DNA from 3 places in the Streptomyces sp. NPDC057963 genome. Region 2 is predicted to be linked to each of the others. Evidence: riboswitches for the same ligand, from Rfam matches in the RefSeq annotation. Region 2 holds a riboswitch; each other region holds the start of a gene.
The links. Region 2 has a riboswitch for cobalamin ahead of ACFVT1_RS34305 (HoxN/HupN/NixA family nickel/cobalt transporter). Riboswitches for the same ligand answer to the same signal wherever they lie in the genome.
Positions count from the first base shown of each region.

Region 1: it holds a riboswitch for cobalamin, as region 2 does, so the genes downstream of both, ACFVT1_RS15415 (ABC transporter substrate-binding protein) here and ACFVT1_RS34305 (HoxN/HupN/NixA family nickel/cobalt transporter) in region 2, are expected to answer to the same signal.
Region 3: it holds a riboswitch for cobalamin, as region 2 does, so the genes downstream of both, ACFVT1_RS39280 (aldehyde dehydrogenase family protein) here and ACFVT1_RS34305 (HoxN/HupN/NixA family nickel/cobalt transporter) in region 2, are expected to answer to the same signal.

Region 1 covers NZ_JBHVPX010000005.1:536,676-539,940, forward strand. The annotation lists gene ACFVT1_RS15405 (response regulator) at 1-41, opposite strand, end outside; gene ACFVT1_RS15410 (sensor histidine kinase) at 13-1,251, opposite strand; cobalamin riboswitch at 1,558-1,740, shown strand; gene ACFVT1_RS15415 (ABC transporter substrate-binding protein) at 1,770-2,813, shown strand; gene ACFVT1_RS15420 (FecCD family ABC transporter permease) at 2,867-3,265, shown strand, end outside.
Region 2 covers NZ_JBHVPX010000024.1:3,151-6,415, forward strand. The annotation lists gene ACFVT1_RS34295 (ABC transporter ATP-binding protein) at 1-447, shown strand, start outside; partial or broken gene ACFVT1_RS34300 (sigma factor-like helix-turn-helix DNA-binding protein) at 490-648, shown strand; gene ACFVT1_RS34305 (HoxN/HupN/NixA family nickel/cobalt transporter) at 710-1,798, opposite strand; cobalamin riboswitch at 1,826-2,028, opposite strand; gene ACFVT1_RS34310 (biotin/lipoate A/B protein ligase family protein) at 2,356-3,265, shown strand, end outside.
Region 3 covers NZ_JBHVPX010000041.1:32,778-36,042, reverse strand. The annotation lists gene ACFVT1_RS39290 (class I SAM-dependent methyltransferase) at 1-741, shown strand, start outside; partial or broken gene ACFVT1_RS39285 (short-chain fatty acyl-CoA regulator family protein) at 896-1,051, shown strand; gene ACFVT1_RS39280 (aldehyde dehydrogenase family protein) at 1,082-1,741, opposite strand; cobalamin riboswitch at 2,046-2,217, opposite strand; partial or broken gene ACFVT1_RS39275 (TetR/AcrR family transcriptional regulator C-terminal domain-containing protein) at 2,227-2,673, shown strand; gene ACFVT1_RS39270 (PP2C family protein-serine/threonine phosphatase) at 2,847-3,265, opposite strand, start outside.

The DNA.
Region 1 (3,265 bases), on a different contig from region 2:
AGCAGGGCCTGGTCATCGGCAAGCAGTACGCGAACCGTCATGCCCGTCTCTCCTCGGTGGTTTTCCCATCACCAGGCCGGGACGCAGCGGAAGTTCGGCCGTCACGGTGAAGCCGCCCTCCGGGCGCACTCCCGCGTGCAGCCAGCCCCCGACCGTGGCAGCGCGCTCACGCATCCCGATCAGTCCGTGCCCCGTCCCCGGACGGGCGTGGTCCCCTCCGGTTCGTCCGTCGTCCTCGACGGTGATCGTCAGCCGCTCGGGGCGGTAGTGCAGGAACAACCGGGCATGGTCGGCACCGGCATGCTTGTGCACGTTCGTCAGGGCCTCCTGGACGATGCGGTACGCGGCCAGGTCGACCGTCGGCGCCAGCGGTTCGGCGATGCCCCGCCGGGTATGGCTCACGGACAGACCGGCGCGCTCGAACGACGCCAGGAGCGCCGGTACGCGCGCGAGGCCCGGCATCGGATCACGCGGCGCCACGGGATCGCCGGACTGCCGCAGCAGCCCTACGGTCACGCGTAGTTCGTCCAGTGCGGACCGGCTGGTGTCCCGGATGTCCTCCAGGGCGGCCACGATCTGCTCCGGCCGCCGTTCCACCAGATGGACGGCCACGCCCGCCTGAGCGTTGATCAAGGCGATGTGGTGCGCGACGATGTCGTGCAGCTCGCGCGCGATCCGCACCCGTTCGGCCGCCACCCGTTGCTGCGCCTCCTGCTCACGCGTGCGCTCCGCGTGTTCCGCCCGCTCCTCCACGGCTGCCACATAGGCGCGACGGGAACGCACTCCGTCCCCGATGGCAGCCGGCAGCGCCGTCCACGCCAGCATCGCCGCGTTGTCGGGGGCCAGCCATGCGCGTGGGTCGCACACCACGGCGGCGCCCACCAGGACGGCGGCCGAGAAGGTTGCCGCGGTCCAGGCGGCACGGCGGTCGGTCAGCGCGGCCACGGTGTAGACCGACACCAAAACCGGGCTGATCACCAGAGGGCTCTCGCGGAATCCGAGCACCTGAAAGGCCACCCCGCAGCCAATGGCGACGGCCAGTACGCCGAAGGGGTGATGCCGCCGCCATACCAGCGCGGAGCAACCGATACCCGCCAGCACCACGGCGGGCCACCGCAAGGAGAACGTGTGCTGGTGCGGTACGACCGAGGAAGCCACGACCGCCAGCCCGAACAGCGCGGCCACGGCCAGTGCGTCCACCACACCGATCCGGGGCCGCGTCCACCGCCTCCAACCGCTGATCACCGCCATGTCACCACCGTAGGGTCAATGGCCGCATCGGGCATCGCCGCGCGGGGCAGGGGCGCCTCGGCCACCGGCCCCTGCGAGTCCGACGGGCCTTCGCCGGCGCACAGCCGTCCACGTCGTGCTGCCCGGCCTGCGGCTCCGCTGTCACGAGGACGGGCGGTGGGGGCCGGGCGGCGAGGAGTCCGAGCCGGATGCCGAGGGCGTCGGGCCCGAGGGCGTGGGCGCGGAGCCACCAGGGTCCCGGGAGACCCGAATCGGTCCGGCGACGTGCGATCACTCACACGAGCGCCCTTTGTGCGGCAGCCCCGAGGAAACGTAATATCGGCAGGTCATCGCCGCGACGGGAGACAGGAAGCCGGTGCGAATCCGGCACGGTCCCGCCACTGTGACCGGGGAGTACAACCCTTCGACATGCCACTGCGCCCGGCGCGGGAAGGCGGGGGGAGCGTCGATCCGGGAGTCAGGACACTGGCCTGTCGCGGGCCCGTTTTGAGGAGCGCGGACTCCCCAGGAGGCTCAACGTGTACTTCGGCATACCTCGCCGCCCCTGTTTCCCCCCTGCCCGGCCCCGTCGTGCCCTGCGCGCCGTCGCCGCGGCCGTCGCCCTGTCCACCACCCTGCTGATCGCGGGCTGCGGCACGGGTCACGGCTCCGCCGGGGACGCCAAGGCCACCGCCTCACCGGCCGAGGGCTTCCCGGTCAGCATCGACAACTGCGGCGTGAGGACGACGTACGTCGAACCGCCCTCGCGCGCGGTCACCATCCATCAGCACCCGGCGGAACTGATGCTCGCCCTGGGCCTGAAGGACCGTATGGTCGGCACCGCCTTCCCCGACTCGGCCGTCCTGCCCGAACTGAAGAAGGACTTCGAGGCGATACCCGAACTGGCGAGGAAGGAGCCGTCCTTCGAGACCGTCCTCGACGCGGAGCCGGACTTCGTCTACGGCGGCTACGGCAGCGCGTTCGCCGAGAACGAGGGCCGTTCCCGCAAGGCGTTCGCCGACGCCGGCATCGACACCTACCTCAACCGCGAGTACTGCGGCAAGAAGCAGGTGACGATGCGCGACACCTACGACGAGATCCGCACCGTCGGCAGCATCTTCGGCATACCGGGCCGCGCCGACAAGCTGGTGGCCGATCTCCAGGGACGCATCGACAAGGCCACCACGGCGGTCAAGAACGACGCCGAAGTCTCCGTCTTCGTGTACGACAGCGGCGACAAGACGGCCTTCACCGCGGGCGGCAAGGGCCTGGGCAGCGAGCTGATCCGGCTGGCCGGCGGCCGGAACGTCTTCGCAGACCTCGACGACGTCTTCGGCGACGTCTCCTGGGAGCAGGTCGTGGACCGCAAGCCGGAGGTCATCGCCATCTACGACTACGCGGGTTCCGGAAGCGTCCGGCAGAAGAAGGAGTTCCTGCTCTCGCAGCCCGCACTCGCCGATGTCCCCGCCGTCAAGAACAAACGGTTCGTGGTTCTGCCACTGACCGCGACCCTGGTCGGAATCCGGTCGGCGTACGCGGTCGACGGCCTGGCCCGCGGCCTGCATCCCGAGAGCTTCCGGTGACGGAGGCACCCGCGAAGGCCGGCGATGAGCCGACGACGCGGCGCCGGCGCCGCGTGAACCGGTCGGGTGACGCCGCCCTCGCGCTCACGCTGGGCGTCCTCGCGCTGCTGCTGGTGCTCTCCGCCACGGCCGGCCTGGCCATCGGCTCGGTGCACGTGCCGCCCGGCCAGGTGTGGGGCATCGTGACACACGCCCTGGGCGCCGACTGGACGGATCCCGACTGGTCCCGGGCCCGGGAGACGATCGTCCTCGACGTGCGCGCACCGCGCGTGCTGCTCGGGGCCGTGACCGGGGCCGGACTCGCGGTGGTGGGCACCGCCATGCAGGCCCTGATCCGCAACCCGCTCGCCGAGCCGTACCTGCTGGGCGTCTCCTCCGGAGCCTCCCTCGGCGCGGTATCGGTGATCGTCTTCGGCGTGAGTGTGTTCGGGCCGGTGTCGCTGTCGGCCGCC
Region 2 (3,265 bases):
GACATCGCCGAGCGGGCCCTGCAACAGGTCGGTCTGGCCGGACACGGGAGCCGCCGGTTCTCCGCGCTGTCGGGCGGGGAACGCCAACGCGCTTTGCTGGCCAGGGCTTTCGCACAGGACACGGACGTCCTGGTGCTGGACGAACCGACCAATCACCTCGATGTGCGCCACCAGGTGGAGCTGCTGTCGCTGCTGCGGGCCCAGGGGCGCACGACGCTGATCTCGTTGCACGACCTGAACGCGGCGGCTTCGGTGTGCGATCGCCTGCATGTGCTGCACGACGGCGCGGTGGTCGCGTCCGGCACCCCGTCGGAGGTCCTCACGCCCGCGCTGCTGGCGGAGGTGTTCGGCGTGCGGGCGGCGGTGGTCGAGCACCCGCTGACCGGTGATCCGCTGATCGCCTTCGATCACCGGTCGGCGGTCTCGGCGGCGCCCGCTCCCCGGTGAGGCGCACGGCGCGGTCCGCACGGCACACTCCCGCGACGTACCGGCTTCGAGGAAGGCGTGGCACTGACGGAGCTGCTGTTCTCGCTCGCACCCGAGCGCCGGGATGCCTTCGTCCTCACTCAGGTGCTCGGCCTGGAGTACGCGGAAGCGGCCTCGCTCTGCCGTTGTCCGGTGGGCACGGTCCGCTCCCGGGTGGCGCGCCCGGATCGCACCGGCGGAACTGCTCCTCGCCGCCGAGCACGGGTCCGACGGCGAAGCCGGCTCAGCCGCCGTCGCCGGCGCGGGCCGTCCAGCGTTCCTCGACCTTCGCGATCCTCCAGTACGCCAACGCCACCGCCCACACCAGCACGAAGAGTCCGACGATCAGGTAGCCGACGTTGCCCAGGTCGAGGCCGGAGATCCAGCTCGTGACCGAGTCCCGGAGATCGAGCTTGTCGTGCAACACGGTGACCAGCTCGATCGTGCCGATGAGGAAGGCGACCGCGATCGACAGGCCCGTGATGGCGAGGTTGTAGAAGACCTTGCGTACGGGGTTGGAGAAGGCCCACTGGTAGGCGAAGTTCATGAACGTCCCGTCGAGCGTGTCGAACAGGCTCATCCCGGCGGCGAACAGCAGCGGCAGGCACAGGACCGCGTACCAGGGCAGACCGGCTGCGGCGCCGCTGCCTGCCATGACCATCAGGGTGACCTCCGTGGCGGTGTCGAAGCCGAGACCGAAGAGGAAGCCGAGCGGATACATCTGGCCGGGCCGGGTGACGGACCGGGTGAACCGGCCGAGTATCCGGTTCATGAACCCGCGCGAGTCCAGGTGCTGCTCCAGCTCGGCCTCGTCGAAGCGGCCTGCGCGCATCGCCCTGAACACGCGCAGAATGCCGGCGAGCGCGACCAGGTTCAATGCGGCGATCAGGTAGAGGAAGGACCCGGAGACGGTCGTGCCGACCACACCCAGCACCTGGTGCGCGCCCGAATCCTCGTTGATCAGTACCCCCGCGAGGCGCGCTCCCCCGGCGACCAGTGCCGCCATGGCGATGACCACGCTGGAGTGTCCGAGGGCGAACCAGAAACCGACCGACACGGGCCGTTTGCCGTCGGCCATCAGTTTGCGGGTCGTGTTGTCGATGGCGGCGATGTGGTCGGCGTCGAAGGCGTGCCGCATGCCGAGCGTGTAGGCGGTGATGCCCAGCCCGATGCCGAACGCCTTGGAACCGACCTGGTAGTGCTCCGGCACGACCAGCAGGAACAGCACTCCGAACGCCACCACGTGCAGAGCCGCAATCACCGCCAGCAGCCCCGCGGTACGGATGGTGTCCTCGCGCCGCCATGTGAACACGGCGGAGTCGGGCAGGGTCATGCGGTCACGCTCCAGCACCTCGTGGATGACTTCGTGAGATGCCGTGGCCGGTCTCCTGGCTGACGGGTTCGCTCGCGCTCGTGCCCGCCCCTGCCTTCCCGGCCGCGCTCTGCGGCCAGTGGCGTCAGTGGGACGGATACTCCCCGATCACAGTGGCGAGGGCCGCTCCGGCCTGAGACTCCTGGAGTCTTTCACCGGTCTTCCCGAACACCACGGCGCGCCCACTCTAGGTTCCCGCGAACGGCGCCTACAAGTCCGGTGGCGTGCGCAGCGGTTCCCTCCGGGTCGTGACCGCGGCCTCCGGGGAGGAAACGGCCCGGGGAACGCCCCCACTCCCTCGGCGCGAAGGGCACGGAGGGCGCGGAGGGTCAAGTCCGATTCCCGGCATACCGGCATACCGGAGCTCGTGACGCAGGACCGCACCATGGCGCACGGCCCCGCCATGGCGCACGGCCCCAGTCGTGTCAGCGGATTAAATCGCATGCCAGGGGCGTTGTTCCTGTTCAGCGCCGATTCGTAGAAGAGTGGAAGAATCGGGCAGATCTGGAGGCATGGCTGTGCACGGTGAGTACAAGGTCCCGGGCGGGAAGCTCGTCGTCGTCGATCTGGACGTCGAGGGAGGGGCGTTGCGCAACGTACGGGTGGCCGGGGACTTCTTCCTGGAACCGGACGAGGCGATTCTCGCGATCGACGCGGCGCTGGAAGGCGCTCCGGCCCACACCGACACCGCCGGGCTCGCCGCCCGGATCGACGCGGCCCTTCCCCCCGCGACCGTGATGCTGGGCCTCAGCTCCGAGGGCGTCGCCGTCGCCGTACGCCGGGCCCTCGCGCAGGCCACCGAGTGGAGCGACTACGACTGGCAGCTCATCCACGAGGCGCCGCAGCCCCCCGCGCTCCACATGGCCCTCGACGAGGTCATCACCGCGGAGGTCGCCGCCGGCCGGCGCCCGCCGACACTCCGGGTCTGGGAATGGGACTCCCCCGCCGTCATCATCGGCAGCTTCCAGTCCCTGCGCAATGAGGTCGACCCCGTCGGTACGGAGCGCCACGGGGTCACCGTCGTCCGCCGCATCTCGGGAGGCGGAGCCATGTTCGCGGAGCCGAGCAGCACCATCACGTACTCCCTCGCCGTGCCCCAGTCCCTCGTCTCCGGCCTTTCCTTCGCCGACAGCTACGCCTACCTCGACGACTGGGTCCTCGAAGCCCTCGGCGACATGGGCATCAAGGCCTGGTACCAGCCGCTCAACGACATCGCGACCGAGATCGGGAAGATCGCCGGAGCCGCCCAGAAGCGCGTCGTGGGTCCCGACGGCGGGCCCGGTGCCGTGCTGCACCACGTGACGATGTCCTACGACATCGACGCCGACAAGATGCTAGACGTCCTGCGCATCGGCAAGGAGAAGATGTCCGACAAGGGCACCAAGAGCGCCAAGAAGCGTGTCGACCCGCTCCGCCGGCAGACGGGTC
Region 3 (3,265 bases), on a different contig from region 2:
ATCTCCAAATATCTACTGATGCACTACGGCGTGGTCGACGACGTGTTCGAAAGAGCCGATCATCCGCTCGCCGCAGCACACGGCTATCCTCGCCGGCTGTCGGAAGTCCTTCGGGCGAGCGCCCAGTCGACCGGTACCCGTGTCCGTACCGCACTCGATGTGGGATGCAACGTCGGCGGGGTCAGCCATGCGTTGAGCACCTGGGTCGAGGACCGAGTGGTCGGAGTGGACATCAGCCGACGGTCGATCGAGGTCGCCAAGGCCCTGACCATTGGTGGGGGCGGGGTGTTCAGCATCGTGCAGCAGGGGCCGTTCACCAAGGACGTCGAAGTGCGGCTCCCGGACGCGGATACGTGTGCACACGTGGAGTTCGAGGTCGGGGACGGCGCCGACCTGCAGGCGGTCGACGGCACCTTCGACGCCGTGTTGCTGTCGAATGTGGTGGACCGGGTGGCCGATCCGGCGCTCTGCCTGCAACAGTTCGGCGCGTCGGAACGCACTCTGCGCAGCGGTGGACTTCTCATGATCGCTTGCCCGTGGTCCTGGTACCCGGAGTACAGCGCCCCTGGTTCATGGCTGGGGTCCGCGCGGGACGCCACACCTAGCGAGGAGGCGGTCAAGACGCTGTTGGCCAACGACTTCGACCTCGTCACCGAAGTCGACGAGCCATGCGTCCTGCGTCAGAACCCACGCGAGTACGACTACTTCGAAGCACACGTCACTGTGTGGCAGAAGCACTAGCAGGGTCGGGGACCTGGGCTGTTTCCGAGTGCTTGAGGTCCCCGCCACGGCCGACGCAGTCCGCGCCGAAGCCGCACCGCGCGCGTCGCCCAGACGGTCGCTGCAGCGCCGGATCGGCTTGCACAGGGACGACACGGCGGGTCGGATCAGCCCACTGGACGACCCCCGGGCCGCGACACCGATCGGTCGGGGCTGCCATATCTGCGAGCGCCGAGACTGCGCCCGGCCGCCGGCCGGTGGCCTGCTGGCCGTCGACCCCGACCGGCGTACGTACGTTCCTTGTCCGGTGGAGACGGGCAGCGACGGGTGAGGGGCCGGGAGGCTGTTACTTCCGGGCCGCTCACCGTCGCATGGGTAAGGAGTGCCTGAAGCAGGGCGGCCGCTTGTCGACGAAAGCGGTCATGCCCTCCTTCTGGTCCTCGGTCGCGAACACGGCGTGGAAGAGACGGCGTTCGAAGCGGGCGCCTTCCGCGAGGGCCGTTTCAAAGGCCCGGGACACCGCTTCCTTCGCCGTCATCGCGACGGGCAGGGGCATCCCCGCGACGGTCTCGGCGACGGCGAGCGCCTCGCCGAGCAGTTCGTCGGCGGGCACCCCGCGCGAGACGAGCCCGGCCCGCTCCGCCTCCGTGGCGTCCATGGTGCGACCGGTCAGGCACACCTCCATGACCTTGGCCTTGCCCACCGCCCGGGTCAGGAAGAAGTCCCTTCCGTCGACGACCGGTTCGGCGCCGTCGGTGACACCGATGTCCACGTACCGGCGAACCCTTTCGACGGCGTCCCGGCTCACCAGGGGCCCGAAGTCGGCCTCCGCGTCGTCCGATCGACCGATCCGGAGCGTGGCGATGTGCTCCTTGAGCGCGGTGACGAGACGGTCGGCGGTCCCCTCTCCGACGGGCACGGCCACAGAAATCGCCATGCAGCGCTCTCCCGCCGATCCGTATCCGGCGCCGATGAGCGCGTCGACGGCCTGGTCCAGGTCGGCGTCCGGCATCACGATCATGTGGGGTCGTAGACGTCGCCGAGGACGCCGGAGGTACCGGTGGTGTGCTTGCCGCCGATGAAATGTGTGAGTTCACGGACCGTGGATGCCTGCTCTCGTCAGGGGAGATCCGGGGATGGCACGGCAGCCGCCGTCAGGCCCACAGGTGGGCGCACTGCCGGAAAAGCTGTGGGACAGCGAACAGCGGGGCCGGGGCCTCGCAGGTCTACGAGCGCACGATGAGTCGCGTGCGCTCCGCCGGACCACCAGGGTCGTGGGTAGGAGTACGGACCGGTGCCGTGCGTGTCTGCTCCATCCTCGTGGAAAACATGACATACTCCGCGGCCGGCAACCCGGCTCCCGGGTCTCCGTGTGCCGCCCGCCTTCCCGGCAGACCTCGCCAGTGGCGTGTGGATGGCAGCACGCTCACCGGTCACAGTGGCGGGACCGTGCCGGATTCACACCGGCTTCCCTGCACCGCGGACCTTGCCCCCCGTCCATCCACGCTGCGCGCGGTCGCCGACCGGATCCTCGTGGCCGCCATGGACGGCTACCGCCCCGAGGGCGACTGGAAGCAGCGCATCACGGCCCTGGCCTTGCGCGTGAGGGATGCCTTCGGCCATCAGCCCCAGCACGCCGCGGCCTGGGGACGCTACGCGTCAGGCGGCGCCGGTTCCCGGCTGGCCATGGAAGAGACGCTGCAGGCCCTGCGCACGTCGGGACTGCCCGACGAGGAGATCCCGGGGCGCTATCACCGGATCGCGGTCCTCATCGCTGCCTTGATCGCCTCAGAGGCCGCGGTCAGCAGCATCACCCCCGAGGAGCACGAACGGGGCATGGAGCTGTTCCGCGTCGCGGTACTCGGCGCCGACCCTGAACGCTTCCCCGCCCTGGCCCACTCCGCCCGCGACGTCCGCCCCCTCGGGGCGGACGTCGCGCCGCGTTTCGGCTGACCGCCACCACCGCCTTCGCCGCCCCCGGGATGGCAACCGGCATCTGGCTACGGATGAGGCGCTCTCCGCCCCACTGCGACACGACTCCGTAGCGCCGAAGACATCGGCGGACCACCAGCCGCAGAGGCGGGGCTCGATGAGCGGCGGCTGCGCGGCCGGGTCTACGGTCACGACTACGACGGCCCCGACCCGGGCCCGGGGGTGCGCTGGATGCAGACCATGGCGGCGTCGTCGTCCAGGCGCCCGCCCACATAGGCCAGAAGGTCGGCACGCAGGTGGTGAATCACGGCCTGGGGGCTGTGGTGTGTCTGGGAGGCGGCGCGTTCGGCCAGCGGGTAGAAGACTCTGCCGGGGTCCCGGGCTTCTATCACGCCGTCGGTGTAGAGCAGCAGCAGGTCTGCGGGCTCCAGTGTGAAGGTGTCCACCTGGTACTGGGGTGTGGTCAGCTCGCCCAGGCCCAGTGGCGGGGCAGGGCGGGTGGGATTGAGTGCGGTGACCTGTCCGTCGTGCAGTAGCAAGGGGGGCGGGTGCCCGCAGCTGATCATCTCCACCTTCTCGCCCGCGTCGGGGATGTCGATGATCGCGGCGGTGA